Regions from separate parts of the Kitasatospora sp. NPDC059599 genome, predicted to be linked through region 2. Evidence: riboswitches for the same ligand, from Rfam matches in the RefSeq annotation. Region 2 holds a riboswitch; the other holds the start of a gene.
The links. Region 2 has a riboswitch for thiamine pyrophosphate ahead of ACFV04_RS25850 (purine-cytosine permease family protein). Riboswitches for the same ligand answer to the same signal wherever they lie in the genome.
Positions count from the first base shown of each region.

Region 1: another riboswitch for thiamine pyrophosphate. It lies ahead of thiO (glycine oxidase ThiO); the one in region 2 lies ahead of ACFV04_RS25850 (purine-cytosine permease family protein).

Region 1 is NZ_JBHWCL010000057.1:34,247-49,107, forward strand. It holds gene ACFV04_RS20980 (class II 3-deoxy-7-phosphoheptulonate synthase) at 1-187, shown strand, start outside; gene ACFV04_RS20985 (bacterioferritin-associated ferredoxin) at 363-683, shown strand; gene bfr (bacterioferritin) at 688-1,167, opposite strand; gene ACFV04_RS20995 (sulfite oxidase-like oxidoreductase) at 1,396-2,025, shown strand; gene pknB (Stk1 family PASTA domain-containing Ser/Thr kinase) at 2,082-3,860, opposite strand; gene ACFV04_RS21005 (thiazole synthase) at 4,024-4,821, opposite strand; gene thiS (sulfur carrier protein ThiS) at 4,823-5,023, opposite strand; gene thiO (glycine oxidase ThiO) at 5,104-6,285, opposite strand; TPP riboswitch at 6,280-6,392, opposite strand; gene ACFV04_RS21020 (NAD(P)/FAD-dependent oxidoreductase) at 6,477-7,685, shown strand; gene ACFV04_RS21025 (Rv2175c family DNA-binding protein) at 7,728-8,093, shown strand; gene thiE (thiamine phosphate synthase) at 8,093-8,743, shown strand; gene ACFV04_RS21035 (polyprenyl synthetase family protein) at 8,765-9,880, opposite strand; gene metF (methylenetetrahydrofolate reductase [NAD(P)H]) at 10,134-11,048, shown strand; gene ACFV04_RS21045 (hypothetical protein) at 11,298-12,185, shown strand; gene ACFV04_RS21050 (phytoene desaturase family protein) at 12,238-13,731, opposite strand; gene ACFV04_RS21055 (DUF4126 domain-containing protein) at 13,796-14,416, opposite strand.
Region 2 is NZ_JBHWCL010000081.1:5,629-20,489, reverse strand. It holds gene ACFV04_RS25870 (MFS transporter) at 1-776, opposite strand, end outside; gene ACFV04_RS25865 (MerR family transcriptional regulator) at 852-1,679, opposite strand; tRNA gene ACFV04_RS25860 (tRNA-Ser) at 1,807-1,897, opposite strand; gene ACFV04_RS25855 (S1C family serine protease) at 1,975-3,843, opposite strand; TPP riboswitch at 4,054-4,200, shown strand; gene ACFV04_RS25850 (purine-cytosine permease family protein) at 4,193-5,632, shown strand; gene ACFV04_RS25845 (glycerophosphodiester phosphodiesterase family protein) at 5,770-6,594, shown strand; gene ACFV04_RS25840 (ATP-binding protein) at 7,012-7,431, shown strand; gene ACFV04_RS25835 (DUF5926 family protein) at 7,546-8,520, shown strand; gene ACFV04_RS25830 (bifunctional DNA primase/polymerase) at 8,739-9,374, opposite strand; gene ACFV04_RS25825 (PP2C family protein-serine/threonine phosphatase) at 9,991-11,463, shown strand; gene ACFV04_RS25820 (aminopeptidase P family protein) at 11,632-13,131, shown strand; gene ACFV04_RS25815 (hypothetical protein) at 13,223-14,458, opposite strand; gene ACFV04_RS25810 (hypothetical protein) at 14,715-14,861, opposite strand, start outside.

The DNA.
Region 1 (14,861 bases), on a different contig from region 2:
CACCCACCCGGGCGGCATCCACGTGGAGCTGACCGGCGACGACGTCACCGAGTGCGTCGGCGGCGGCGACGAGGTCCTGGTGGACGACCTGCACCAGCGCTACGAGACGGCCTGCGACCCGCGGCTCAACCGCAGCCAGTCGCTGGACCTGGCCTTCCTGGTCGCCGAGATGTACCGGGGGCAGTGAGCCCCGCGCACGGCCGGCCCCGCGCGGGCCGAATGTGACGAAAGCCCCTCCGGATTCGGGGTTCCCGAGCCCGGAGGGGCTTTTTCGTACCCGGATCGCCGGGTAAGGTGAGGCTTAGTGAGCTAAGGCAAGCCTTAGTCAAGATCCACTCCGCTTCACCCCGGGAGATACCGCGATGTACGTGTGCATGTGTCATGCGGTCACCGAGGACCAGGTGAAGAAGGCGATCGACGGGGGTGCCGGCACCCCCCGCCAGATAGCGAAGGGCTGCAAGGCCGGCACCGACTGCGGGTCCTGCGTGCGCCGGATCCAGGCGCTGCTCGGCGAGCACGGCGCCCGGCCCTGCCCGACCGCCCGGCTGGCGGCGAAGCTCGGCCTCGCCGAAGCGGAGCCGCAGCCGGGGGGAGCGGCGGCGGACCCGGCCCCGGCCGCTCCGGCGCCCGGGGCGGTTCCGACGGCCCCGATCGCCCCGGTGCTCCCGCTGCGCGTGGCCTGAGGCCTCAGGACTCCGGCTGCTCGATGAGCTGGGCCAGGTAGAGCGGCTCGCCGAGCTTCTCCAGGAGTTCCAGCTGGGTGTCCAGGTAGTCGATGTGGTGTTCCTCGTCGGCCAGGATGTCCTCGAAGATGTTCGCCGAGGTCACGTCGTTCTTGGCCCGCATCACCACGATCCCGCGCTTGAGCCGGTCGATCGCCTCGACCTCGACCTGGCGGTCGGCCTCGAACATCTCCTTGACCGTCTGGCCGATCCGGACGTGGAAGAGCCGCTGGTAGTTGGGCAGCCCCTCCAGGAACAGGATCCGGTCGGTGAGCGTCTCGGCGTGCTTCATCTCGTCGAAGGACTCGTGCCGGGTGTACTTGGCGAGCTTCGTCCAGCCGAAGTTCTCCTGCATCTTGGCGTGCAGGAAGTACTGGTTGATCGCGGTCAGCTCGGCGGTGAGCTGCTCGTTGAGGAACTCGATGACCTCGGGATCGCCCTGCATGGCGGTGCCTCCTGCGCTCGTCCTGGGGTGGGTCCTGCGCTGCGCATCCTGGCACCGTGGCGGGAAGGAATTCCAGTAAGTTCACACTCACTAGGACATGTGTCGGAATATCCGATTTGGGCGGAAGTCGCTCGGTGAGCGATCGACCGTTGGCCCGTACGGGCGGGGCGTGAACCCACGCAAAGGGGCGCGTGCCGGGGCTCGTCCGCCGTCTGTCACCATGGATCCATGGGTCAGTCCACTCACGAACCGCTGCCGCCGTCTGACCCGAGGCTCCCCCCGGGCCAGCGCGCACAGCGCGGCTGGCCCGCCCTGCACTACGGCCCGGTGCCCCGCTTCAAGCCGCTGACCTGGGATCTCCAGGTGTTCGGCGCCACCGCCTCGGCGGAGAAGCACAGCTGGGACTTCGGGGCCTTCAGCGCCCTGCCGCGCACCACCGTCGTCGCCGACCTGCACTGCGTGACCAAGTTCTCCGTGCTCGGCAACGAGTGGACGGGCGTGTCGGCCGCCGCCGTGCTCGACCTGGTGCCCCCGGCACCCGGCGTCACCCACGTGATGGTCTGGGCGGAGTACGGCTACAGCGCCAACCTGCGGCTCGCCGACTTCGCCGACCCGCGCACCCTGCTCGCCACCCACCGCAACGGCGAGGCGCTGACCGCCGAGCACGGCTTCCCGGTCCGGCTGGTGGTGCCGCAGCTGTACGCCTGGAAGGGCCCCAAGTGGGTCCGTGCGGTGGAGTACATGCGGGCCGACCGGCGCGGCTTCTGGGAGGAGCGCGGCTACCACAACCTCGCCGACCCCTGGCGCGAGCAGCGCTACTCCTACCAGGAGGAGCCGGGCGAGGGCCCGCTGCGCTGAGGCCGCCGCCGGACCTTCCGCGCGGTGCCGGGCCCGGGCCCGGGCGTCGGACGCGGCTAGAAGAGCGAGAACCTGACCGTGACCGCGCTGCGCTGCGGCCGCCGCTCACCGGCCGCCGGGGACTGGCCGTTCACCTTGACCGCGCCGAACACGTCCCAGCCGGTGGTCTGCATCGTGAAGCCCGCGGCCTGCAGTGCCTTCTGCGCCTCGTCCTTGGTCATCCCGGTGACGTTCGGGACCGGCACCATGCCCTTGCTGACCACCAGCGAGACCGCGGCGTTCTCCTGCAGTTGCTGCCCGGCCGCCGGCGAGCTGCTGATCACCGAGCCCTCCGGGACGCCGTCGTCGTAGGTCTCGGTCACGGTGCCCCTGGTCAGCTGGGCGCCGGCCAGGGCCGCGGCGGCGTCGGCGGCGCTCTTGCCGACGAGGTCGGGCACCGCGATCCGCCTGGGCCCCTTGGAGACGGTGACGGTGATCGTGTCGCTCCGGCGGGTGCGCGCGCCGACCCCGGGGTCGGTGGAGACCACCTGTCCGGACGGCACGGACTCGCTGAACGCCTCGACGAACCTGCCGTGCAGGCCCTCCTTGTCCAGGATCCGCTGCGCCTCGGCCCGGTCCTTGCCGAGCACCCCGGGCACCGGGCCGTACAGCCCCTCGGACAGGCCGTAGGTGGCGCCGCCGACCGCCAGCACCAGCGCGGTCAGCGCCGCGGCCCAGATCAGCGCCTTGCGCGGGACCCGGCGCAGCAGGCCGGGCCGGCGCTCGCGCACCGGGGCCGGTTCGTCGTACGGGCGCGGCTCGGTGAGCAGCTGGTCCATCAGCTCCGGCGGCACGTCCAGCACGCTGGTGCGCTCCGCCGGAGGGGCGTCGGCGGGCTGCGGCAGCGGCTGGATCACCGAGGTCGGCTCGCTGGTCGGGTAGCGCGGGCTGGGCCGGGAGGAGGCCGGCGGCTCGGCGTCCAGCTCGGCCGGGGTGAGGGTGCGGCGGACCCGCTGGACCGCGGCGAGCAGCTCCACCGCGTCGTACGGGCGGGCGTCGGCGACCCGGGCGCAGGCGCCGGCCACGATGGCGTCCAGTTCGGGGCCGACCGCGGGGGCGATCAGGGAGGGGGCGGGGACGTCCTCGTGCAGGTGCTTGTACATGACCTGGACGGGGTTGTCGCCGGTGTGCGGACGGCGGCCGGTGAGCATCTCGTAGAGCAGGATGCCGGACGCGTAGACGTCGACCCGCTGGTCGGTGGGGGCGTCCGGGAGGATCTGCTCGGGGGCGAGGTAGGAGACGGTGCCCATGACCGTGCCGCCGGTGGCGGTGCTGGTCGACGTGGGTGCGCCGTCGGCGGCGCCGAGCACCCGGACCAGGCCGAAGTCGGCGACCTTGACCAGGCCGCTCTCGGTGATCAGCACGTTCTCCGGCTTGACGTCCCGGTGCACCAGCCCGGCCCGGTGGGCGGCGCCGAGGGCGGCGAGCACCGGCTCCAGGACGTCCAGGGCGGCCCGGACGGAGAGTGCGCCGCGGTCGCGCAGCAGGTCGCGCAGGGTGCGGCCGGGCACGTACTCCATGGCGAGGAAGACGTTTCCGCCGTCCGCGCCCTGGTCGAAGACGTTGACCACGTTGGGGTGGGTGAGCTTGGCGACCGCCTTGGCCTCGCGGATGAAGCGGGTGGTGAAGCCCTCGTCCCCGGCCAGGGCGGGGTGCATCACCTTGAGGGCGACGACCCGGTCGAGCCGGGTGTCGGTGCCCTTGTAGACGGTGGACATCCCGCCGGTGGCGATGCGCTGCTCGACCTGGTACCGGTTGTCGAGCAGGGTGCCGATCAGGGGGTCGTGCAGTGCCATGTCCACTCGGGCGAGTCTAGTGCCGGGCCCGCCGGCCGGACCCGGGGACACCGCCCCCGGGCCCGGCTGTGCCCGGCTTGTGACACGCGTCGGACCCGCCGCAGGTGCCCGTCCCCGGATCCCCGGTGACGGGGCCCACGGGCGGGAGCACGGCGACGGACCCTCAGAACGCGGGGAGTTCCCGGGTGTCCAGGTCCGCTCGGCCGGCCATCGCGGACGACGCCTCGGCGTGGAAGCGGCGCGGGATGCGGCCGGCCCGGTGGGCGAGCCGGCCCGCCTCGGCGGCGTGCCGCATCGCCTCGGCCATCAGCACCGGGTCCTGGGCCCGGGTCACCGCGGAGGCCAGCATCACGGCGGAGCAGCCGAGTTCCATCGCCAGCGCGACGTCGGAGGCGGTGCCGGCGCCCGCGTCCAGGATCACCGGGACGCTCGCGCTCTCCACGATCAGCTGGAAGTTGTGCGGGTTGCGGATGCCGAGACCGGAGCCGATCGGTGAGCCCAGCGGCATGATCGCGGCGCAGCCGACGTCCTCCAACTTGCGGGCCAGCACCGGGTCGTCGTTGGTGTACGGCAGGACCGTGAAGCCGTCGTCGACCAGGGTCTCGGCGGCGTCCAGCAGCTCGATCGGGTCCGGCAGGAGGGTCCGCTCGTCGGCGATCACCTCCAGCTTCACCCAGTCGGTGCCGAGCGCCTCGCGGGCCAGCCGGGCCGTCAGCACGGCCTCGCCGGCGGTGAAGCAGCCGGCCGTGTTGGGCAGGACACGGATGCCGTTGCGGGTGAGCACGTCCAGGACGGATCCCTGGGTGCCGGCGTCGACCCGGCGCATCGCGACGGTGGTCAGCTCGGTGCCGGAGGCGAGCAGCGCGCGCTCCAGGACCTCCAGGCTCGGCGCGCCGCCGGTGCCCATGATCAGCCGGGAGGAGAAGGTCGTCCCGGCGATGGTCAGCAGGTCGTCGGCCATCTCAGCCTCCCTGGACGGCGGTGAGGATCTCGATCCGGTCGCCCGCGTTCAGCGGCGTCCCGGGCCACGAACTGCGGGGCACCACTGCCTCGTTGAGGGCGGCGGCGACACCGGTGTTGGCGCGGCTCACGGTGGCGACCAGTTCGGCGAGGGTGGTCGTGGCGGCCACCGTGCGGGGCTCGCCGTTGACGCTCAGGGCGATCTCGGACGGCGCGGTGTCGGTCGGCGCGGATCCGGCCTGCGTGCTCTCGGCCGGCGCGGTGTCGGTGGGGGTGGTCTCGGTCATGCCAGGGCCTTCGTGGTGGAGCGGTCGGGGGAGAACCGGGTGGGGGTGAACGGCTGTGCCAGTGGCGGGAGTTCGCCGGTGGCCAGGTACTCGGCGAGCACGTCGGCGGTCACCGGGGCGAGCAGCACGCCGTTGCGGTGGTGGCCGGTGGCGGCGACCAGCCCGGGGAGCGCGGTCGGGCCGAGCAGCGGCGCGTTGTCGGGTGAGCCGGGGCGCAGGCCCGCCGAGGTCTCCACGAGCGGGAGTTCGGTGATGCCGGGGACCAACTCATGTGCGTCGCGCAGGAGTTCGTACACCCCGCCGGCGGTGACCGTGGTGTCGTAGCCCTGTTCCTCGGTGGTCGCGCCGATCACCAGCTCGCCGTTCTCCCGGGGCACCAGGTAGATGTGCCCGCCGCGCACCACGGCACGGACGTTGCGGGAGAGGAACGGCCGGTAGGCGGCGGGGATCCGCAGGCGCAGCACCTGCCCCTTCACCGGGCGGACCGCGGGCAGCACGCCCTCCGGCAGGCCGGCCAGCCGGTGGCTGTGCGGCCCGGCGGCGAGCACGACCCGGTCGGCGGTCACCCGCTCCCCGGTGCCCAGCCGGGCGCCGACCGCGCGGCCGCCCTCGACCAGCAGCTCCACCGCCTCGGCGGGCCGGACGGTGACGCCCGCGCGCTCCCCGGCGAGCAGCAGCGCGGTGAGCATCCGCCGGCCGTCCACCTGGTGGTCGTCCGCGACGTGCAGGCCGCCGCGCACACCGGGGGCGAGCATCGGCTCCAGCTTGCGGGCCTCCCGGCCGGTCAGCCACGTCGAGTCCAGGCCCAGCCGCCGGTGGAAGGCGTGCAGTTCGCGCAGTTCCTCGCGGTCGTCGGAGTCCAGCGCGACGGCGATCGTGCCGCAGGCGCGGTAGCCGGTGTCCGCGCCGCCGCTCGCCTCGGTGAGTTCGGCGGCGAAGGCCGCGTAGCGTTCGTTGGAGGCCATGCCGAGGCGAAGCAGCGGCTCCTCGCCGTACTGGAGCTCGGTGACCGGGGCGAGCATCCCGGCCGCGACCCTGGCCGCCCCGCCGCCGGGGTCGGGGTCGACCACGAGGGTCCGCAGCCCGCGCTGCGCCGCCCGCCAGGCGACGGCGAGGCCGATGATGCCTCCGCCGATCACCAGGACGTCGGCGTGGGCGCCTGATGGCAAGCGTGTCAAAGCTGCTCCTCTCCCTTCGCCGGTATGACCCGGATCAGGTTCGGACGGTCGCGGGCCGTGCCAGCCCGCCTCTCAGCCCGGTTCGCCGGGCTCCCGTGATGGTGCCCCCACCATAACGCCGGGGCCCGGCCGGGCCGAAGGGCCGTACGAAGGGTGGACGGCCCCCGGGCGGCAGCCCGGCGCTGAGTACAGTGACGGGCGTGGCAGAGCTGAGCGGAACGGATCGGGTGGTCGTCGTCGGGGCCGGGCTGGCCGGGGCGCAGTGCGCCCTCAAACTGCGGCAGGGCGGCTGGCGCGGGCGGATCACGCTGGTCGGCGAGGAGCCGCACGCGCCGTACGACCGGCCTCCGCTCTCCAAGGACGTGCTGCTCGGCAAGAGCGACAGCACCACCCTGGACATCGACTACGCGCACCTCGGCGTCGAGGTGCTCACCGGCCGCCGGGCCACCGGCCTCACCCCCGGCGTGCTGCACACCGACGACGGCGACCTCCCGTACGGCTCGCTGGTGATCGCCACCGGCGCCGTCCCGCGGGCCCTGCCCGGCGCCGAGCGCGCGCACCTGCTGCACACCCTGGACGACGCCCTGGCGCTGCGCGCGCTGCTGCGGCCCGGTCTGCGGCTGGTGCTGGTCGGCGCGGGCTGGATCGGCGCCGAGGTGTCCACCGCGGCCCGCGAGGCGGGCTGCGAGGTGACCGTGGTCGAGGCGGGCCCGGCGCCGCTGCCCGGCGCGCTGCCGACCGGGGTCGGCTCGGCGATGGCCGCCTGGTACGCCGAGGCCGGCGTCGACCTGCGCTGCGGGGTCGGGGTGGCCGCCGTCGAGCCCGGCGCGGTGCTGCTGGCGGACGGCTCGCACCTGCCGGCCGACGAGGTGGTCGTCGGTGTCGGCGCCCGGCCCGCGACCGCGTGGCTGGCGGGTTCCGGGATCGAGCTGGACGGCGCCGGCGCCGTCGTGGTGGACGCGCGGCTGCGTACCTCCCTGCCCGGCGTCTTCGCGGCCGGCGACTGCGTCAGTTACCCCTCGGCCCGGGCCGGTGCCCGGCTGGCCGTCCAGCACTGGGACCACGCGCTGCAGTCCGGCGAGGCGGTGGCCGCCGCCGTCCTCGGCACGGACGCACCGCCGTACGACCCGGTGCCGTACTTCTGGTCGGAGCAGTTCGGGCGGATGGTGCAGTACGCGGGCCGGCACGCCGAGGGCGACGAGCCGCTGTGGCGCGGCGGCCCGCAGGACGCCTCGTGGGCGGTGCTCTGGCTGCGCGACGGGGTGCCGAGTGCGCTGCTGACGGTGGACCGGCCGCGCGACCTCACCCAGGGGCGGAAGCTGATCGAGCGCGGCACGGCCCTGGATCCGGCCCGCGCGGCGGACCCGGCGGTGCCGCTGAAGTCGGCCGTCGCCGGGTAGCGCCTGGTGCGCGGTGGGCCGTGGAGGTGGCAGTCTGGTGGCGTGAGTGAGATCGAAAGCAAGATTGAATCCCTGGTCACCGAGTGGATGTACCTGCCCGACATCTCGGAGCAGTGGGGGGTCCGGGTCACCGAGGTGCGTGACCTGGTCAAGAACGGCGGCCTGATCGCCGTCCGGCGCGGCCCGAACAAGTCGCTGCAGGTCCCTGCGGCGTTCATCGACGGCCCCGGGCTGGTCAAGCACCTGTCCGGCACCCTGACCGTCCTGCGGGACTGCGGGTACGACGACGTGGAGATCCTGGAGTGGCTCTTCACCGAGGACCCGTCGCTGCCCGGCAGCCCGATCCAGGCGCTGCGCGAGAACCGCGGCACCGAGGTCAAGCGCCGCGCCCAGGCGATGCTGATCTGATGGCGGCGGACACGCCGCGCGCTCGCCTGGCGGACGCGCGCCTCTACCTGTGCACCGACGCCCGTCGGGAGCAGGGCGACCTCGCCGAGTTCCTCGACGCGGCGCTGGCGGGCGGGGTGGACATCGTCCAGCTGCGCGACAAGGGCCTGGAGGCCAAGCAGGAGCTGGAGGCCCTGGAGGTCTTCGCCGACGCCTGCCGCCGCCACGGCAAGCTGCTGGCCGTCAACGACCGCGCCGACGTCGCGCACGCGGCCCGGCCGGACGTGCTGCACCTCGGCCAGGACGACCTGCCGGTGCCGGCCGCCCGGGCGATCCTCGGCGAGGACGTCCTGATCGGCCGGTCCTGCCACGCCGAGTCCGAGGTGGACGCGGCGGCCGTCGAACCCGGGGTGGACTACTTCTGCACCGGACCGGTCTGGCCGACCCCGACCAAGCCGGGCCGCCCGGCGCCGGGCCTCGGCCTGGTCTCGTACGCGGCGAAGCAGGCCGGTGACCGGCCGTGGTTCGCCATCGGCGGGATCGACCTCGGCAACCTGGACGAGGTGCTGGCCGCCGGCGCCCGCCGGATCGTCGTGGTCCGGGCCATCACCGCCGCGGCCGACCCGCGGGCAGCCGCCGCCGAGCTGTCCCGCCGGGTGCGTTCCAGCTGATCCCGGGGGCCGCCGCCGTCCTCAGTACTTGCGGACGGTGGCGGCCTCGGCCAGCGCCAGCAGCACCCCGCGGGCCCGCTCGTCCGCCAGTGGCGCCGCCTCCAGCGCGGCCAGCGACTGCCGCATCAGCTCCTCGATGCGGTGCTCCACCAGCTCGGGCGCGCCGCTGCGGGCGACCAGCTCGCGCAGCCCGGCGACCTCCTCGGGCGCCAGGTCCGGCGCGCCGAGCCGCTCGTCCAGGTGCCGGGCGTCGGCGGCGGACAGGCCGCGCATCGCGTGGGCGACCAGCAGGGTGCGCTTGCCCTCGCGCAGGTCGTCGCCGGCCGGCTTGCCGGTGACCGCCGGGTCCCCGAAGACGCCGAGCAGGTCGTCCCGCAGCTGGAAGGCCTCGCCCAGCGGCAGCCCGAACGCCCCGAGGGCCCCGACCAGCTCCGGCCCGGCCCCGGCCAGCAGCGCGCCGACCTGCAGGGGTCGCTCGATCGTGTACTTCGCCGACTTGTAGTGCAGCACGGTCCGCGCCCGGTCCAGCGCGCCCTCGTCCGTCGAGTCGCCGGCCACCGGCTCCAGCACGTCCAGGTACTGGCCGAGCATGACCTCGGTGCGCATCAGGTCGAACACCGGCTTGGCGGCCAGTACGGCGGCCGGCTCCAGGCCGGAGCGCAGGAACAGCTCGTCGCACCAGATCAGCAGCAGGTCGCCGAGCAGGACGGCGGCCGAGGCGCCGTACTGCTCCCGGTCGCCGCGCCAGCCGCTGTCGCGGTGCAGCGCCTCGAAGCGGCGGTGGACCGAGGGCAGGCCGCGGCGGGTGTCGCTGCGGTCCATCAGGTCGTCGTGCACCAGGGCGCTCGCCTGGAGCAGCTCCAGGGCGCCGGCCGCGTTGGCGATCCCGTCGCCGGCGGAGCCCTCGGCCGGGCCGCCGGCGGCGCGCCAGCCCCAGTAGCAGAAGGCCGGGCGCAGCCGCTTGCCGCCGTCCAGCAGGAAGTCGCGCAGGGCGTCGGCGGCCGGCACCAGTTGCGGCGAGATCGTGCCGAGCAGCGCGGACTGGCCGTCCATGAACGCGGCGAGCGCGGCGTTGACGCGTGTGCGGACGTCCTCCACGTCAATGGGGTTGGCCGGCCGGGTGCTGGACGAGATCACGATGGGGCTCCGCTGGTTCTCTGGGGTGCAGCAAGCGTAGCTGGGTGGCTGGGAACGGGCGTGCGAGCGGGCCCGCGGGGGTGGTCGGAGGGGGCGGCGCCCGGGGTGTCGGGCGGTTGCCGCGGGGGTGCCGTGCAGTTGCCGCCGAGTTGCAGCGGAGTTGCCCGGGACCAACCGGAATGCCGTCCGCCAGTTGTCTCAATCCGTGGAATCGAGTTGTCCGGCCTCGTCGGAGGCCCGATAGCCTGCCAGCATGGCACTCGGAATCGCTTCCACGAGAACGGACCGCGCACTGACCGTCCGCGAGCTCCTGGCGGCCGGCAAGCGCTCCTTCTCCTTCGAGTTCATGCCGCCGCGCACCGAGGCCGGTGAGCAGAAGCTCTGGGACGCCATCCGTCGACTCGAACCGCTCGACCCGAACTTCGTCTGCATGACGTACGGGGCGGGCGGCTCCTCGCGCGAGCGCACGGTCAACATGGTCGGCCGGATCGCCACCGAGACCACGCTGACCCCGGTCGCCCACCTGACCGCCGTCGACCACTCGATCGCGGAGCTGCGCAACATCATCGGCCAGTACGCGGACCAGGGCGTGCGCAACGTCCTCGCCGTCCGGGGCGACCCGCCCGGCGACCCGATGGGCGAGTGGGTCAGTCACCCGGAGGGCGTCACCTACGCCTACGAGCTGGTGGAGCTGATCAAGGGCATCGGTGACTTCTGCGTCGGCGTCGCCGCCTCGCCGAACATGCACCCGCGCTCGACGGACTGGGACGACGACATCCGGCACTTCGTGGCGAAGATCCGCTCCGGCGCCGATTACGCGATCACCCAGATGTTCTTCGAGGTGGACGACTACCTGCGGCTGCGCGACCGGGTGACCGCCGCCGGCTGCGAGACGCCGATCATCCCGGAGATCATGCCGGTCACCAACGCCAAGCAGCTGGAGCGCTTCCCGCAGCTCAGCGGCTCGGCCTTCCCCGCCGACCTGGAGGCCCGCCTGCGGGCCGCCATCGACGACCCGGCGGCGCTGCGGGCCGTCGGCATGGAGCACGCCACGGCGATGGCCGAGCGCCTGCTCGCCGAGGGCGCGCCCGGCCTGCACTTCATCACGCTGAACCACTCGACGGCGACCCTGGAGATCTACCAGAACCTGGGGCTGCACCAGCGCTGAGCGGCCGCCCGGCGCCCGGCCGGCGGGCCTTCCCGCAGGCTGTCCGGCCGACGGGTGGTCCTTCCGAACGCCGCGCTGACGCCGGACGTTCACGAGCCCGCCACCGTACCGACGGTGACGGGCTCGGTCGTGTGCGGCCGGTGCCGGGTGCGGCGGGAACGCGATGCGGTACCCCGGCCGTTGAACCGGTACAGTCGCCGGACACGCGCGGCGTGGACGCGCGGGCACGCGACTGGAGGTAGCGGGCGGATGGGCATCGGATACCTGCTGCTGTACGCCGCGTTGGCGGTGGTGGCGCTCTGGCTGGTCGCCGAGGTACTGCTGCAGAACCGGGCGCCGGTGCACTGGCGGGCCCTGGCCCTGGTCGGCTTCCTGGGCGTGGCCGTCGGGATGGGCCTGGGGTCGGTCGTGGTGATCGGGGCCGGTGCGGCGCTGTTCGCGCTCGGCCAGACCTTCGTGACGCTCTCGGTCAAGCGCGGCCACCAGGACGGCTGGTCCCTGCGGAAGGCCGACGGCAGTCTGCCGGGCCCGCTCGCCAAGGTGCCGCTGCTCGGCGCCCTCACCGGCGGCGGGGCCGCGGTGGCTGCCGTCGCGGTCGCGGCGGAGCGGATCGGCGAGGTCAGCGCCGTCGAGGAGACCCCGGCCGCCCCGCCGGCGCCGGTGTCGCAGGAGGCGCCGGAGGTCGAGCAGACCGCCGCCTTCGAGATGCAGGAGCTCGCCCAGGACGGCATCTACGCCCCCGGGTACTACGAGCAGCAGCCGCAGCCGCAGCAGCAGGCCCAGGACCCGTACGCCACCGCCTACCAGGGCGGCTACGACCAGCAGCAGTGGCAGACCGCGCAGCAGCCCGCCTTCGCCTACGACCAGTCCTACGGCGCCTACCCGCAGCCGGACCAGCAGCAGGACCCGTACGGCGGCTACCCGCAGCAGCAGGGCGGGCAGCACGACCAGTACGCGGGCTACCAGCAGCACCAGCAGCACCAGCAGGCCTGGGACCCGAACACCCAGGGGTACCAGCAGCAGCACCAGGAGCAGTGGCAGCCCCAGCCGGACCCGAACGCCCAGGGCATCCCGCAGCAGCAGGCGTACGACCAGACCTACGGCTACCAGCAGCAGAACACCTGGCACCAGGGCTGACGCGCCCGGCGGGCGGCAGTCGGCGCACCGCCCCCCCGCCCGGCCCCACGTCCTACGCGGGGCCGACCAGGCCGGCGGCGATGCAGGCCGACATGCCGACGCGGGCCAGTCCGCCACCGGGATGGGCGGTGCCGCCGATGAGGTAGAGACCGGGGACGGGCGTCTCGTTGGCGGCCTTCAGCCAGTCGCCGTCGGCTCCGGCGAGCACGGGCAGGGCGACCGAGCCGCCCGGGGCGCCGGTCTCCCGGCGGGTGTCCTCCGGGGTGCGCACGACCCGCCACAGCACCCGCTCCCGCAGGCCGGCGCCGGCCGCGTCGACGTGGGCGAGCAGCAGGTCGGCGTAGCGGTCGGCGACACCGGGGGCGGTCCAGTCGACCTCGCCCTGGGCCGGGACGGTCGCGGTCAGCACCACGCTCTCGTGCGCGTCGTCGGGTCGCAGCGCGGGGTCGTCCGGGCGGAGCACCTGCACGGTGGGGCGCTCGCAGAGCGGGCCCCGGCCGGTCAGCGACCGCTCCTCGGCGGCGAGGTCGGGAGCGTGCACCACCGTCCGGTGCGCCGTGCCCGCGGGACGAGGGCCGCGCAGGGCGAGCAGCACGCCGAACCGGCCGGGCGCTCCCGACGGACGCCACGCCTCGGCCGGCTTCCCCGGCCACTGCGCCAGGCCGCCGCCGAACAGCGCACCGGCGTCCATCGCCGAGAGCACCAGGTCGGCGTCGATCCGGCCGGCCGCGGTCTCGACGCCGCGCGCCCGGCCGTCCTCCACGACGACCCGGGTGACGGGGGTGTCGAAGCGGAACTCGACCTTGCGCAGCTCGCAGCGCCGGAACACCGCCTCCGCCAGGGCGCGCAGGCCGCCCCGGACGTACCAGACGCCGAAGGACTGCTCCATGTACGGCAGCACGGTCGCCCCGGCGGGGGCCCGGCCCGGGGCGAAGCCGTAGCGGACCGCGGACTCGAACAGCAGGGCGGTCAGGCCGGGGTGTCCGTCCAGCTGGCGCGCCGCCACGTCGTGCAGGGTCCACGGGACGGCGCGGCGCAGCCGGGCCAGGCCGGTGCGCGGCGGGACGGGGTACGGATCGGCGCCCAGGAACGCGCGGTCCGACGGGAGCGGCTCCTCCAGCAGAGGGCGGCGGGTGGCCTCCCAGACCGTCCGGCCGTGGTTCATCACCGCGCTCCAGCGGGCGCCGGAGCCGGCCCCGAAGGCCGCGTCCAGGGCCTGGCTGACGCCACCTCGGGAGGCGTTGGGCAGTGCGACGGCGGTGCCGTCGGCGAAGACGTGCCGGCTCTCCGGATCGACCGGGGCCAGCTCGACCAGCTGCTCCAGCGGCTCCTTGCCGGTCTTCAGCGCGAGGTCGCGGTAGACGGCGGGCAGGGCCAGCAGCCCGGGCCCGGTGTCGAAGGCGAAGCCGTCCCGCTCGTACCGGCCGACCATGCCCCCGTACGTGCCGCCCGCCTCGCAGACCGTCACCCGGTGGCCGAGCGTGGCCAGCCGGGAGGCCGCCGCGAGCCCGCTCATTCCTGCGCCGATGATGACGATCCGTGCCATGGGTCCTGATCCTAGGACCCCGGGACGCCGCGGCCCGCGGTCAGCCCCCGGCCGCCTGCTGCCGTCAGGCCCCCGGCTGTCCGGCGTACGCGCCGGCGGCGGCCCGGGCGGCCTTGCGCTCGCGGCGCCGGGCCCGGAAGGCGCGGATCTTGCTGATCGCCAGCCACACCAGCAGCAGCCCGACGGCCAGGACCACGGCCGCGATCGAGGCGGCCAGCCACGGGTGGAAGATCGCCAGGGTGACCAGGCCGGCCACCGAGAGGTCCTCCGCCATGCTGACCACGATGTTGCTGGCCGGCTCGGGCGAGGTGTTGACGGCCATCCGCAGCGAGGCCTTCACCAGGTGGCTGACCAGCGCCGTCGTGCCGCCCATCGCGCCGGCCGCGACCTCGCTGAGCGAACCGGGGTCGTTGCTCGCGATCAGCACGCCCACGGTGGCGCCGGCGATCGGCCGGATCACGGTGTGCACGACGTCCCAGACGCTGTCCACGTACGGGATCTTGTCGGCCACCGCCTCCACCGCGAACAGCACGGCGGCCGCGATCAGCACGTCCGTGCGCTCCAGCGCGTGCGGCACCGACTCCGCGCCGGCGAACCGGCCCAGCAGGCCGAGCAGCAGCACCACCGCGTAGGCGTTGATACCGCTGGCCAGTCCGCTGGTGAAGATCAGCGGCAGGATCGTCATGGCCTCCCCCTCCTCGCAAGAACCCGGGCCGGTTCCGCCCGGCCCCGCCGTACCGTACCCGGACCCGGGACGCCGTGCGGGCCCCCGCCGGTTCCGCCGCCGGGGGAGCGCCCGGGGGAGCACCGGGGCACTGAGTACGGATACTCAGATGCACGGTTGAGTACGTCAGCGGATGGCCCCCGACCTGCGGAGACGGGAGAGTGGTGACACCCGGGAGGGAACGGCGCGTCGGGCGCCGGGCCCACCCGGGTGGCGGATCCTCCGTCCCCCCGGCCGTACGGCCGGGGGCGGTGACGGAAGATCCGCAACGGGGCTGGTCACGGTCCCCGCACCGCCGACACGGGGCGGCGGAGCGGGCCGGGGGGAGACCGGCCACGGGGGAGGTTCGCCACCGTCGTCCGTGGGGGGAACGGCGGAGGCGACGGCACACGGCGGCGGCGCGGTC
Region 2 (14,861 bases):
AGCAGCGGACCGAGCAGGGACACCACCGGCAGCAGTGCCCCGGCGGCCGCGCCGGTGAGCAGCAGCGCGGACCGCAGCAGCGGGTCGCCGAGGGCGAGCCGGATGCCGGACACCGCCTCCCGCAGCAGGCCGGCCGACGCGGCGGACGGCGCCCCCTCACGTGGCCGGACCCGCAGCAGGACCAGCAGGACGACCCCGAAGCTCGCCGCGTCCGCCGCCGCCGCACCGGGCAGCCCGCCGATGGCGACCAGCAGGCCGCCCAGCGGTGCCCCGAGCAGGACGGCGGCCTGCCCGCCCGCCTGGCGCAGCGCGAGCGCCCGGGGCAGCCGGTCGGCGGGCACCAGGCGGGCGGGCATCGACCCGCTCGCCGGGAGGTGGAAGGCGTCGACGGTCCCGATCACGGCCGCCGCCGCGACCAGCAGCCACAGCGGCGTGGCCCGCCCGCCCGCCGCGAGGGCCAGGGCGGCGGTCGCGACCAGCATGACCGTGTCCCCGACGAGCATCACCCGGCGGGCGCCGAACCGGTCCGCGACGGCGCCGCCCAGCAGGACCAGCACCGTCCGCGGCACGGTGACCGCGGTCAGCACGAGGGCCGCCGCCCCGCCGCCGTGCGCCGAGGCGGCCCAGCCGAGGGCGAAGTACAGTGCGGCGTCGCCCAGCAGTCCGGCCTGGGTCCCGGCCAGCCAGAGCAGGTACGGCGCGGGCAGCGGTGCCCGCGGGCCGGTGGCGGGGTCCGTGGCGGTGCCGCCGGCGCCGCGGGTGGCGGTGGTCGTCATGCCGGGCGACGCTAGGACCCTCGACCCGGTCGAGGGCAAACGCGCGCGGGCCCGGCAAGATCGGCCGGACGGGGCCTACCGGCGGACCACCGGCTCCTGGAGTTCGGTGACCCACCCGGCCGGGTCCTCCGGGCACTCCACGTACAGCTCCCGGGCGTAGCCGTCCGAGCGGTAGCCGTTCTCCTCGATGAACCGGGCCAGTTCCTGGACGGTGCCCAGCACCCCGTCCATCGGGCCGCGGTGCACGATCGTCGCCGCCTCCCCGATCGGCGGCAGGTCGAGCACCTCGAAGTCGTGCCCGGCCGGCCGCACCGACGGTCCGACCGGGACGGCGACCAGGACCAGCACCGAGCCGTCGCCCTCCGGCGCGTCCTCGTACCGGGCGATGGACGGGCCGGTCGCCTCGACCCCGGCCGCGGCCATCCGCCGGCACAGTTCGGCGAACAGCGGGCCGATCACCGGCGTGATGTCCTCGGGCTCGTAACTCGCGGCCACACCGGCCAGTTGGGCCGCCCGGACGGACGGCACCGGCTTCACCACGACATCGTGTGCGGACATGGTCCCCTCGCTCTCGATCGTTCGGAGCCTCGCCTCCACCCGGGCCAGCCGCAGCTCGTCCGCCGCGATGGCCTCGGCGAGTTGGGCCCGCCGAAGCCGCAGCATCCCGCGCAGTTCGGCCGCGTCCACCTCGTCGTCCAGGACGGCGCGCACCTGCTGCAGCGTGAAACCGAGCTCCTTGAGCGCGATCACCCGGTTCAGTCGGGCGAGTTGGGCCGCCTCGTAGGAGCGGTAGCCGCTGACCGGGTCCACCCGGGCGGGCCGCAGCAGTCCGATCGCGTCGTAGTGGCGCAGCATCCGCACCGACACCCGGCCGTGGCTGGCGAAGTCTCCGATGGTCAACATGGTGGCTCCACTCCATCGCCTCCCACGGTGTCAGGGTCAACCCCGGCCGCCGGACCCGACCCCGGGAACGCAAAGGGCGGGTGCCGAATCGATATCGGCACCCGCCCTGAGCAGGTGGTTCTCCTACTGGCGGAGAGCGTGGGATTCGAACCCACGGTGACGGGTCACGCCACGACAGTTTTCAAGACTGTTCCCTTAGGCCGCTCGGGCAGCTCTCCAGGCGGAGGTCAGCCTAACGGGTCCGGCGGGGTTCGGCGCACACCGTTTCGCGGCGTCGCGGGTCAGCGGGCGGGGGTCACTGGTCACCGTCGCGCTGGCCGAGGGTCACCTTGGTGGTGAGGGTCTGGCCGTTGCGGGTGTACTCGACGTCGACGGTCTCGCCGGGCTTGTGCGTCCAGATCCGGCTGACCAGGGCGGGGCCGTTCTCGATCGGCACGCCGCCGAGCTTGGTGATGACGTCGCCCGGCTTGAGGCCGGCCTTGTCGGCCGCGCCGCCGGGGGTGACGGCGGGCTGGCCCTGGATGTCCTTGGTCTGGATCTGCGCGCCGTCGCCCTTGTAGTCGTCGTTGCGCAGCACGTCGAGCTTGGCGTAGACCGGCTTGCCGGTCTTGATCAGGGTGTCCGCGACCCACTTGGCCTGGTTGATCGGGATGGCGAAGCCCAGGCCGATGCTGCCGGCCCGGCCGTTGGCAGAGGCGTTGGACTGGATCGCCGAGTTGATGCCGACCACCGCGCCGCCGGAGTCGAGCAGCGGGCCGCCGGAGTTGCCGGGGTTGATCGAGGCGTCGGTCTGCAGGGCGTTCATGTACGAGGCCTGCGAGCCGGTCTCGTCGCCGGAGGCGACCGGGCGGTCCTTGGCGCTGATGATGCCGCTGGTGACGGTGGACTCCAGGCCGTACGGCGCGCCGATCGCGACGGTGGCGTCGCCGACGTTGACCTTGTCGGAGTCGGCCAGCGGCAGCGGGGCCAGCTTGCTCTTCGGCGGGTTGTCGATCTTGACCACGGCGACGTCGTAGCCCTCGGCGTGGCCCAGCACCGACGCGTTGTACGAGGTGCCGTCGGCGAACTTGACGGTCAGTTTGCCGCCGTTGAGGGTCGGCGCGACCACGTGGTTGTTGGTGAGGATGTGGCCCTCGGTGTCGAAGACGAAGCCGGTGCCGGTGCCCGACTCGCCGTTGCCCTGCGCCTTGATGGTGACGACGCTGGGCAGCGCCTTCTGCGCGATGGCGGCGATCGAGCCCGGGGCGGGCTCGTTCTTCTGAGTGTCGCTGGCCTGGACGGTGGTGCTGCGGTGGTCGTCCGCGGAGGTGCTGCTGCTGTTGCGGTCGGCCACGGTCACGCCGAGCGCGCCGCCGGCCACGCCGGCGACCAGGGCGACGGCCGCGATCAGGGCGACCAGGCCGCCGCGCTTCCTGCGCGGGCCCCCGCCGTTCGGGCCGCCGGGGTACTCGGCCGGGTAGCCGAGCGGGCCGTTCGGGCCGCCGGGGTGGCCCGCGCCGCCGGAGGCGGCGTCGTGGGACGGTCCCCAGCCGCCGAGCGGCTGGCCTGCGCCGAACGGGTGGTGGCCGTGCGCGGCGGGCGCACCGGGCGCCGCCGGGGTGCCCGGCGCGGGCGCGGCGGCACCGTACGGGTCGTGCGCGCCGGCGGCGGGGACACCGTGGGTCGGGGTGGCGTAAGGGTTGGCGGCCGGCGGCAGCGCCGGGGCCACGGGCGCGGCAGCCGGGGTGGCGGGCGGCAGGACCGGCGGTGGCGCGTCGATGTACCCGGTGACCGGGTCGACGGCGTGCTGCTCGGCGACGGCGGGGACCGGCGCGGCGGGCGCCTCGGACGCGGCCGGGGCCTCCGGCGCGGGGACCTTGGTGAAGGCGACGGTGGGCTTGTGCCCGCCCTCCGCCGGGGCGTCGACCGGGGCGGCCTCGGCAGCGGGCGCCGCGGGCGCCGCCTCGGGCTCGGGCACCCGGCTGAACGCCATGGTCGGCTTGTGCCCGCCTTCCGCCGGGGCGTCGACCGGGGTGTCCCCGGCGGCCTCGGGGACCCGGCGGAAGGCCATGGTCGACTGGTGCCCGCCCTGAGCGGGGCCGTCGGAAACGGCGTCGGCCGCTCCCTGGCCGGCGGGCTGCTCCCCCTGCGGCCCGGTGGGCCCAACCTCGCGCTCGGTGCTCACGGACGACCTCCATAGCTGGCAGAACCAAGGACCATAGTTTTTCGCACTGTCGATTCGATTGCCGTAAGGACCCCTCTGAAGAACTCATAAGAATCCTTAGCCGGTGCCGACGGCCGTGGGCTCCCCACCCCCTGCCGGGCGTCCCGCGATGCGGACCGCGCACGCCCTGGCCTTGGGTGTTCGCCCCCGTGCCGGTTAGCCTGTCGCTCCAAACTGACACGCGGGAGCTTGGACCGACCAGGCTGAGAGTGCGCATGTCGACCGTACGCCACGCGAGCGAGGCGGACGTTCGAGGGGGCGCTGACCGCCGGAACCTGTCCGGGTAATGCCGGCGTAGGGAGTATCGGCCATGCCGCCTGCTTCGCCATCCTCCTCTTCGGGCGCCCCCGCGCCCGAGGGCTTCCCCGCCCCCGCGGAGTCCCCCGACCCGTCGGCCGGGGCCACCGCCGTCCTGGACCGCCCCGACCGGGCCGGCCGGGTCGAGGCGCCGCTGGTCCTGGACACCGAGCCGCCGCGCACACTGCGCTTCCGGGACCACTTCGCGCTCTGGATGAACCTGGGCGTCAGCCTGATCGGCTTCTCCACCGCCGCCACCGTGCTCGGCGCCCCCGGCAGCGAACTCTCGCTGGCCGCCGCAGTGACCGCGATCGCGGTCGGCACGGCGGTCGGCACCGCGATGCTCGGCGTGGCCGCGCTGATCGGCGCCCGGACCGGCGCCCCCGCGATGGCGAACCTGCGCGGGCTGTTCGGCACCCGGCTGTCGTACCTGCCGACGGTGCTGAACATCGTCCAGTGCATCGGCTGGGGCGTGTTCGAGCTGCTGACGATCTCGGCGGGCGCCCAGACCGTCGCCCACACCAGCGGCTACCGCTGGCTGTTCGTGCTGCTCGCGGGCGCGCTGACCACCGCGCTGACCATCTGGCCGCTGGGCTCGATCGCGGTGCTGCGCCGCTTCGTGGCCGGGGCGGTCGCCGTCGCGATGGTGTACTTCACCGTCCAGCTGGGCCGCCAGGGCGTGCCGGACCCGGGCGCCGGCAACTGGCACGGCTTCCTCGGCGCGACCGACGCGATGATCGCGGTGTCGGTCTCCTTCGTCCCGCTGGCCGCCGACTACACGCGGCACTCGCGCACCGCGCGCTCGGCGTTCTGGGGCAGCTTCTCCGGCTACACGGTCGCCCAGGTCTGGTGCTACGTGCTCGGCCTGATGGCGCTGCTGCAGTCCGGCGGCGACCCGGACAAGATCTTCGACTCCTTCCTGGGCGTCTGGGCCGGCTGGCTGTTCCTGCTGGTCCTGGTGCTGCGCGAGACCGACCAGTCCTTCGCCAACGTGTACTCGACCGCCATGTCGGTGCAGAACCTGCTGCCGAGGGCGGACCGCCGGGTGCTGAGCGGCGCGATCGGCGTGCTGACCACCGTGCTGGCGCTGCAGATCGACAAGTTCACCGACAGCTACTACAACTTCCTGGGCCTGATCGGCTCGGTGTTCGTGCCGCTGCTGGCGGTGCTGGCGGTGGACTTCTTCCTCGGCGCCGGACGCCGCGGCTGGGACCTCTCCGAGGACGCGCCGTCCCGCTGGACGATGCTGCTGCCGTGGGTGCTGGGCTTCGCCGTCTACCAGTTCATCGCGCCGACCAAGGTCGCCGGCTGGTGGACGGACTTCTGGACCTCCGCCCAGGAGGCGCTGCACTTCACCCCGCAGGAGTGGACGTCCGCCTCGCTGTTCGCCTTCCTGGTGCCCGCCCTGGTCACCTGGGCGCTCGCCCCGCTCTCCCGCCGCGCCGCGCGCTGACGCCCCGCGGCCCGGGCACCCGGCGGCCCGGCACCGCCGGCCGCCGGGCCGTTCGACCGCGCGGCACCCCGCAGACGGCCCCACGGGTTGGGGCCGTCTTCGCCCCCGCTTCACCTCCGCCGCCTATCGTTGGCCCTGTGACCAGCCCAGACCTGTCCTCGGCGGCGGCGCGCACCGCGCCGCCCGTCCAGGTGATCGCCCACCGCGGTTCCTCCCACGCCCTGCCCGAACACACCCTCGCGGCCTACCGCCGCGCCCTCGACGAGGGCGCCGACGCGGTCGAGTGCGACGTGCGGGTGACCGCCGACGGCCACCTGGTCTGCGTGCACGACCGGCGGATCGGCCGGGTGTCCGACGGCCGCGGCACCGTCTCGGCGATGACGCTCGCCGAGCTGGAGGCCTACGACTTCGGAGCCTGGAAGACCGGCCGCCCCAGCACCGACCCCGAACTGCGCGGCGTGCTGCGGCTGGACCGCCTGCTGGAGCTGGTGGTGGACTGCGGCCGCCCGGTGGACCTGGCGATCGAGACCAAGCACCCGGTGCGCTTCCGCGGCCTGGTGGAGGCCGAGCTGCTGCGGACGCTGGAGCGGTACAAGATCGGCACGGCCCCGGAGGGCGACCGTCCGTCCGCCCGGATCATGAGCTTCTCCTCGGTCGCCCTGAACCGGGTGGCCGCCGCCGCGCCGGAGTACCGCCGGGTGTTCCTGTTCGAGCGCACGCTCCCGCTGCTCGGCCGGCTGCGCGAGGGCGCGCCGCTGCCGGGCGGGGCGCGGATCGCCGGTCCGGGCATCGATCTGGTGCGGGCCCGCCCGCAGCTGGTGACCCGGCTGCGCGAACTGGGGCACGCGGTGCACGTGTGGACGGTGGACGACCCGGCCGACGTCGAGCTCTGCCTGGAACTCGGGGTGTCCGCGATCATCACCAACCGGCCCGCCGAGGTGCTGGCGCAGCTCGGCCGGTGATCCGCGGGTGATCCGCCGACGCACCGACGACCGTACCGGTGCGGACTGATCACTCTGGTCGGCAGTCAAACCTTCCTCGCTCGGTATTGCCGGAATTCTTGCGCCCGGGCGACGGAGGGTGAGCACGGAATGACCTCTTGCCCACCCTCGGTCGCCGTGCTCGAAATGGGCTCGCGGGATCGTCCGGTGCTCGTTTCCGACGCATTACCAAGGGGCATCTCTCCCTCGGCATACGCTGAAGGAGGTCCGGGGGTGGCGTTGATGGTGGCGCGTGAAGTGCCGACTTCATCGACCATGGCAGTGCCGCACGGCCCAGCGAGTGTCGGGGTCGCACGGCGCCGACTGCGTCGAGATCTGGGTGACCGGCAGATACCGGAACCGGTCATCGATGATGCTGTTCTGATCCTTTCCGAACTGTTGAGCAATGCGTGTCGCTACGCCCGTCCGCTCGGCCCGCTGCCGGCGCTCGGCCGCAGCGCCCGGGCCGAGGTGCTCGGGCAGGTGCTGGTCGGCGTCCCGTCCGGGACGCACCCCGCACCCGGCGGCCGGGAGCACGGCGAGGGCACGGCCGGGCCGGACGGCGGCGTGCTGGTCCGCTGGCAGATGCACACCGACGGCGTGCTCACCCTGGAGGTCACCGACGGCGGCGCGACCACCCGGCCGCTGCCCGCCGGTCCCTCGCTGACCTCGCGCGGCGGCCGCGGCCTGAGCATCGTCGACCAGCTGGCCAGCGACTGGGGCGTGCGCGACTCGCCCGGCGAGGTGACGGTCTGGGCGGCGCTGCCCGCGCGCGCCCGCCACGCCCGGCGCTCCGGGGGCGACGCCCGCAGCGCGTAGGGCGGCACCCGCCCGCCCCGGCGCGTTCGCGCGCGCCGGGGGTAGCGCGGGTGCCGGAGGAACGTCAGTAGGCTTCCCGGGACACAGGACCACCGTTCCCGGGAGAGCCGCACCATGGGCAAGAAGGCCGCCAAGAAGGCGCCGCAGCGTCAGTCCACCACCGCCGTCACGGGTGAGGTCCCCGTGGTCGGGGCCCGCGAGGACTGCCCGTGCGGCTCGGGCCGCCGCTACAAGGCCTGCCACGGCCGGGAGGCCTCGCACGCGGTGCAGGAGCTCGTGCACCGCCCGTTCGAGGGCCTGCCGGGCGAGGCCGACTGGGTGGCGCTGCGCGAGCTGGTGCCCGCCGCCACGGTGCCGCTGACGCTGGCCGCCGGGGTGGCCGAGGGCGACGTCCCGTCGGTGACGCTGGCGACCGTGCTGCCGCTGGCCTGGCCGGCCCTGCGCCGCCAGGACGGCTCGATCCTGCTCGGCCTGCAGACCCAGTCCTCCTCCGGAGACCTCAGCCGCGACCTCGCGGACGCCCTGGAGCTGGCCCTGGCCACCGAGCCGGGCACCCCGGTGCCGGCCCGCCGGACCGTCCCGGGCGGGCGCCGCCTGCAGGACCTGCTGGACACCACCGCCGCGTTCGAGCCGGTCGTGCACACCGGCTTCGAGTTCTGGCTGGAGGACGCCGAGACCGCCACCGGCGAGGTCGCCGCCTCCCTGGAGCGCGCCAACGCCTCGGCCATCCCGACCGAGAAGCTGGGCAGCGTCGACGCCGCCTACTGGTGCGGCACCCCGGACAAGAACCACCTGCGCTGGGTGATGACCGTGCCCGAGGAGCAACTGCTGGACGCGCTGGCCCGGCTGAACGCCGCCGGCGAGGCCTCGCTCGGCCCGGACACCCGCCTGGTCGGTTCCTTCCGCGCGCACGGCCTGACCGTGCCGGTGTGGGACCTGCCGCTCGCGATGACCGCCGCCGACTGCGAGAAGCCGGCCGCCGAGTTCGGCGAGCGGCTCGCCGCGGTCCTCGCCGACGCGACCCCGCTGACCGCCGAGGAGCGGCGCGCCCGCGCGAACCTGGTGAACCGTCAGGTCACCTTGAACTAAAGCACGCAGGATCCGCGTGATACGCGTCACATTGTCGCGGTGAACGCGCAATTTCCGGGCGTGGAGGGCGTCTTGGAAATTGGCGCGGGCGCGGATCCTTGTTACTGTCTAAAGAGTCCGGCCGCTGGTGCATCCCCCGTCGCCAGCGGCCGGATCTTTTCTTTTTCCGGAGCGCCCCGCCGGTCGCCGCCCCGGCACCCGGGGACGGCACCCGGTCTTCAGTACGCCGAGCGTCCGCTGTCCAGCCGGACCGTCGCCTCCACCAACTCGCCCAGCAGCGGCCCGACCTGCGGCAACCAGACCCCGCCACCCGCACCCGGTCGCGGCGCCAGCACCCAGCGCACCCGGCCGGCCGTCCCGCCGGGCGGCAGCGGCAGGAAACCGCCCGGCCCGTGGTAGCGCAACGAACCCGGCACCCAAGGGAGTTGGGCGAGCATCTCGCCGAGCGCGTCCAAGGAGTACGGGGCCACCAGCAGCGCGTAGCGGCCCGGCATCGCCAGCACCGGCCCGAGCGGCATCCGCAGCGCGCCGAGGTAGACCAGCGCCCGCGCCCCGGCCGCCGCGGGCAGGCTGACCGCCGAGACCGTGGAACCGGTGGCGGCCAGCACCGTCGCGTCCGGGCTCTGCCGCTCCCACCACCAGCGCACCATCCGGGCGTCCGTGGTGGCGGCCAGCAGCGAGGGGTCGTGCGGGTGCGCGCCGGGAACGGTGCAGTCCCGGTCGCCGCAGGAGCAGCGCCCGCCGCGCAGCACGGCGCCCGGCACCACGGGCCAGCGGTGGTCGACGGCGGCCTCCAGGGCCGCGGCCAGCCGGGCGGCACGCTCCTCCGACCGGTCCTTCGGGTTCTCACGCATGGCGCTCGTTCCTTTCCCTGACCGCTCGGTTCGCTCCGCCCCGTCGGCATCCACCGGAACCCTCCGCGGGGCCCACCGCGGCACGGTCCGTGCGGCGCGGAGCGGGGCGGGCGGCATGGCGGACGGCGCGGCTACGACGTGGAGCACGGTGTGGAGCACGACATGAGAAGGGCCGCGGACTGGAACAGCCCTTGGAACGAGAATCCCGTACGCGACCGGATGGACGCCGCCCGGGCGCGCTTGGTTCCACCGTACGAGTGAGGGACTTCCGGCCGACCCGGCTCCGGGGCGGCACGGGCATACGATCCGGACGGCCGCCCGGTCCGTCCCCACGGTTCTGCCCGCTCGCGCCTCCCTCCATGCCTCCGGCCCGAGCGGCGCGCGCACGAACCACGCACGCCCTCCGACCGGGTCGCGACGGCCGCGGAACCGGCCCCCGCGCCGTCCTGGATCTGGACATGCCCCGAATGGCCTGTGTAGAAGTGGTGGCATTGCTGTCGATCAATGACGAGTAGTAGCGAAACGAGGCGAAACGCGCTCTTTGGCCGTACTCGCTCCACATCGGCCGTACCTGGGGGTTCCGCATGGCACGTAGCACCGCGTCAGGAGTGGCGGCATGACCGAGTCCCACCCGTCGACGGCCCTCCCGTCGACGACGACCGCCGAACCGGGCGAACCCGGCTGCGCAGGCGGGCTCACCGTCCTCGACCCGCCGGGACTCCCCGGCCCCGCCGACGCGCCGGACGACCCCGCGGACGCACCGGACGACCCCGTGGACGACCCCACGGCACCGTCCGCCACCGTGCAGGACCGTTTGGCCGGACGCCTGTCCGACCTCACCAGCCTGCACGAACACACCGAACGGCTCGCCCGGGCCCGCGGCCTCACCGCCACCCTCGACGCCGTCCTCGCCTCCGGCGCCGCCCTGCTCGGCGCCCGCCGCGGCGTCCTGGTCACCCGGACGCCCGGCGGCAGCCCCGGACAGCCCGTCGGCCTCGGCCTCGACCGCGCCAGCCTCGGCGCCCTGGAGACCGTCCCGACCGAACAGAGCCTGCTCGCCCGGCTGCTGCGCGAACGGGACCGGCCCGCCCAGCTGCACTCCCCCGACCTCGCCGAGGACCCGGCCATCGGCGCCCGGCTGCGCGAACTCGCCGTCCACCTCGGCCTCGGCGGCGCCTACGGCCTGCCGCTCGCCACCACCGAGGACGGCCCGCTCGCCGCCGCCCTCTGGTTCTACGACGAGCCCGCCGTGCCGGCCGACTGCCGGCGCGCACTCGCCCGCCGGTACTGCGAGGTCGCCGCCCCGCTGCTCGCCAAGCAGCTGGAGGCGGACCGGACCCTGCGCACCACCGAGGCGCTGCGCCGCGGCCTGCTGCCCGACCACCTCCCCCGTACCGACGGCCTGCGGCTGGCCGCCCGGCTCGTCCCGGCCGGGCTGGACCACTCCTGCGGCAGCGACTGGTACGACGCCATCCCGCTGCCCGACGGCACCGTCGGCCTCACCGTCGGCTCCGTCTCCGGCGACGGCCCCGGCGCGGGCCCCGGCTCCGCCGCCGGCGCGGCCGCCGCGATGGGCCGGGTACGGGCCGCGCTGCGGGCGTACGCGGTCCTGGAGGGCGAGGACCCGGTCTCCGTCCTGGGCGACCTGGAACTGCTGCTCAAGACCACCGAGCCGACCCGCACCGCCACCGCCGTCTACGCCTGGATCGAGCCCGAGGAGCGCCGGATCACCCTCGCCGGCGCCGGACACTGCCCGCCGGTCCTGGTCGGCCGGCACGGCGCCGAGTTCGTGGAGACCTCGCTCTCCGCCCCGCTCGGCATGCTGGCCTGCTGGGAGGCGCCCGGGGTCGAGCTCACCGCCGGGCGCGGCGACACCCTGCTGCTCTACACCGAGGGCCTGGCCCGCCGCTGCGGCCCGACCCTGCACGCCGGACAGGCCAACCTGCGCCGGGCCGCCGCCGACGCCCCGCGCGACGTGCGGATCGACCCGGACCGGCTCTGCGCCCACCTGCTGGCCGTCTGCCCGGACCCGGCCACCGCGGCGGCGGCCACCGACGACCTGATGCTGCTGGCGGCCCGCTTCGACTGACCGGCACCGGTCCGGACGGAGGCACCGGGCCCATGGAGTCCCCCGGCCGAGGTCGGGTGGAGGGCGAACGGCCGGGCGTCCGTACCATGGACGCACGGCCGCCCGCGCGTGTCGCGATCCGACACTCCCCCGAGGGGCGGCGGTACCACCCCCAAGGAGGCGTTGCACGTGACCGAGGACCGCACCCCCGCGGTGGCCGAGAACCCCGAGGCCGAGGGCGGCGAGGAGCCGCAGGAGTTCAAGGGACGCAAGAACGGCCTCTACGGCGACATCTCCGACGAGCTGGCCGCCTCCATGAAGTCCGGCTGGGCCGACACCGAGCTGCACGGCCTCGTCCCCGTCGCCCAGGCCCCGTACGCGGCCGAGCGCCGCGCCCGGCTGTCCGCCGCCCACCCCGGCGAGCGCCTGGTCGTCCCGGCCGGCAACCTGCGGGTCCGCTCCAACGACACCGACTACGCCTTCCGCGCCTCCAGCGAGTACGTGCACCTCACCGGTGACCAGACCGAGGACGCCGTGCTGGTCGCCGAGCCGACCGGCGACGCCGGCCACGAGTTCACCCTCTACCTGCTGCCCCGCTCCGACCGCGAGAACGGCGAGTTCTGGCTGGACGGCCACGGCGAGCTGTGGGTCGGCCGCCGGCACAGCCTGACCGAGCAGGAGCAGCTGCTCGGCCTGCCCGCCCGCGACGTCCGCAAGGTCGCCGAGGAGCTGGCCGCGCGCGCCGCCGCCTCCGCCGCCCCCACCCGGATCGTCCGCGGCTACGACGCCGGTCTGGAGGCCGCGCTCGCCGACGTCCTCGACGCCGACAAGGATGCCGGGTTCAAGGAGTTCCTGAGCGGCCTGCGGCTGGTCAAGGACGAGTGGGAGATCGGCGAGCTGCGCGCCGCCTGCGACGCCACCGTCAAGGGCTTCACCGACGTGGTCCGCGAGCTCGGCCAGGCCGTCGCCACCTCGGAGCGCTGGATCGAGGGCACCTTCTGGCGCCGCGCGCGGGTCGAGGGCAACGACGTCGGCTACGGCACCATCGCCGCCGCCGGCCCGCACGCCACCACCCTGCACTGGGTCCGCAACGACGGCGACGTGCGCCCCGGCGAGCTGCTGCTCCTGGACGCCGGCGTGGAGACCCACACGCTCTACACCGCCGACGTCACCCGCAGCCTCCCGATCGACGGCCGCTTCACCGACCTGCAGCGCAAGATCTACGACGCGGTGTACGACGCCCAGGAAGCCGGCATCGCCGCGGTGAAGCCCGGCGCCCGCTTCCGCGACTTCCACGAGGCCTCGCAGCGGGTGCTCGCCGAGCGCCTGCTCGCCTGGGGCCTGCTGGACGCCTCCGTGTACGACGTCGAGAAGGTCCTGGAACTCGGCCTGCAGCGCCGCTGGACCCTCCACGGCACCGGCCACATGCTCGGCCTCGACGTCCACGACTGCGCCCACTCGCGCCGCGAGGAGCACGTCGACGCCCTGCTGGTCCCCGGCATGGTCCTCACCGTAGAGCCCGGCCTGTACTTCCAGCAGGACGACCTGACCGTGCCGGAGGAGTACCGCGGCATCGGCGTCCGCATCGAGGACGACATCCTGGTCACCGCCGACGGCAACGAGAACCTCTCGGCCGGCCTGCCCCGCCGCTCCGAGGACGTCGAGGCCTGGATGGCCTCGCTCGCCTGAGCCACCGCGCCCCGAAGGGCCCGGCCCCGCGCGACGGGAGGCCGGGCCCTCGTGCGTCCGGCAGCGGGCCGGGCCCTCGTGCGTCCGGCGGTCAGCGCCGGACGGCGGGCCGGACCGCGACGGTCTCGCCGGCGTGGCCGTCCGAGTCCCCGCCGACCTGGATCTCCACCGGCGCGGCGCTGCCGGTCCGCTTCAGGCCGACCCGGAACGTGTACTCGACCGGGTTGCCCCGCAGGACGCCGACCAGCTCGGCCGGCGCCACCCCGAGCCGCCCGTTGCAGTCCGGGGTCACCTCGAAGGACTTCCACTCGTTGCCGACCTTCGCCTCCATCGTGACGTCCGCCCCGGTCAGGCCCGCGCCCGCCGGGAGGGACAGCCGCACCACCGGGCGCAGCAGGGCCGACCCGTCCGGCGACGAGACCCCGAAGGAGAACTCGGTCGGGGCCCCGCCCACGACCAGCGCGGTGGGCCCGGACACCGAGGTCACCACCGGGCGGTGGCGGTCGACGACCGACGCGGTGACCACGCTCTTCGTCATGACGGTGAGGGAGGACGGCTGCACCGCGTCCGCCTCGACGGCCAGCCGGCCCGGCTGGTTGCCCGCGTCGAGGACCATCCGGTACTGGACGGTCCGGCTCTCGCCCGCCGCCAGGGTGAAGGCCGCGTCGTCACCCGTGCCCGCGTAGTCCATCCCGCCGCCCTGGCTCAGCGCCGGCATGGCCTTCCAGCCCGAGGCGTCCTTTCGCTCCAGCTTGCCCTGCGCCATCGCGAGCCCGCGCTGGCACTTCGCGCCCTCGAACTCCTGGGTCGCCACCACCGGCGCCACCGCGCGGCTGCCCGAGGAGTCGTTGTTCCTCCAGGTCACCGAGAAGGCCACCTGCTCGCCCACCTGGACCTGCCGGCCGTCGTTCAGGCCGTCGAAGGTGATCCCGATGCCGCCGTTCCCGCTGACGGGGTTGGCGACCGGCTTGGCGACCGGCTTGGCGACCGGCTTGGCGACCGGCTTGCCGGAGGACTGGGCGGAAGGCTTGGCGGAGGGCTTCGCCGTTGCCCCGACGGCCACCGCGGCGGGCGACCCGGCCTCGCTCGGGGTGGTGGCGGCGGCGGAGGGGGTGGCGCTCGGCTCGGCCGGGACGGGCGTGGCCGACGCGGCGGGGGACCCGGTCGGCGCGGCCGGGGCGGTGGTCACCACGCTCGCGGCGGACCGCGTGGCGCTCGGGGCGGCCGAGGAGCCGGGCTCCGCGGGGCCGCAGGCGGCGACACCGACGGCGGCGATGACGGCCAGGGGGACAATCTTCGCAATACGGGCAACAACGGACGTGCTCATGGAACGGTCCCCCAGGACATGGTGATGGTGATGGTGGTTCCGGGCGAACGAACGGCTCGTCGGCGCCCCGGGGAGTCGGCCCGAGCCCCGGCCCCGCCGGCTCGCTCTCCCCGCCTCTCACCCTGATAGACGTCCGACCCGCCGGGGGGTTGCAGGTGGATCCGAAAGTTTTTCGCGGCCTCGGCCCGGAACGCCGAAAGGCGCCGTGACCAGGGGATTTCCTGGTCACGGCGCCTCGGGGGCCGTCGCCGACCGGCTACTTCACGACGTTCTCCCGAACGATCGCCTCACCGATCACGGTCAGCCGGCCGCTGCCGTCGTACGGCAACGTCGCCTGCATCCGCACCGGCATGATCCCCGGCCCGTCGGCGGGGTCGACGGTCAGCCGGTACGTCACCGTGCG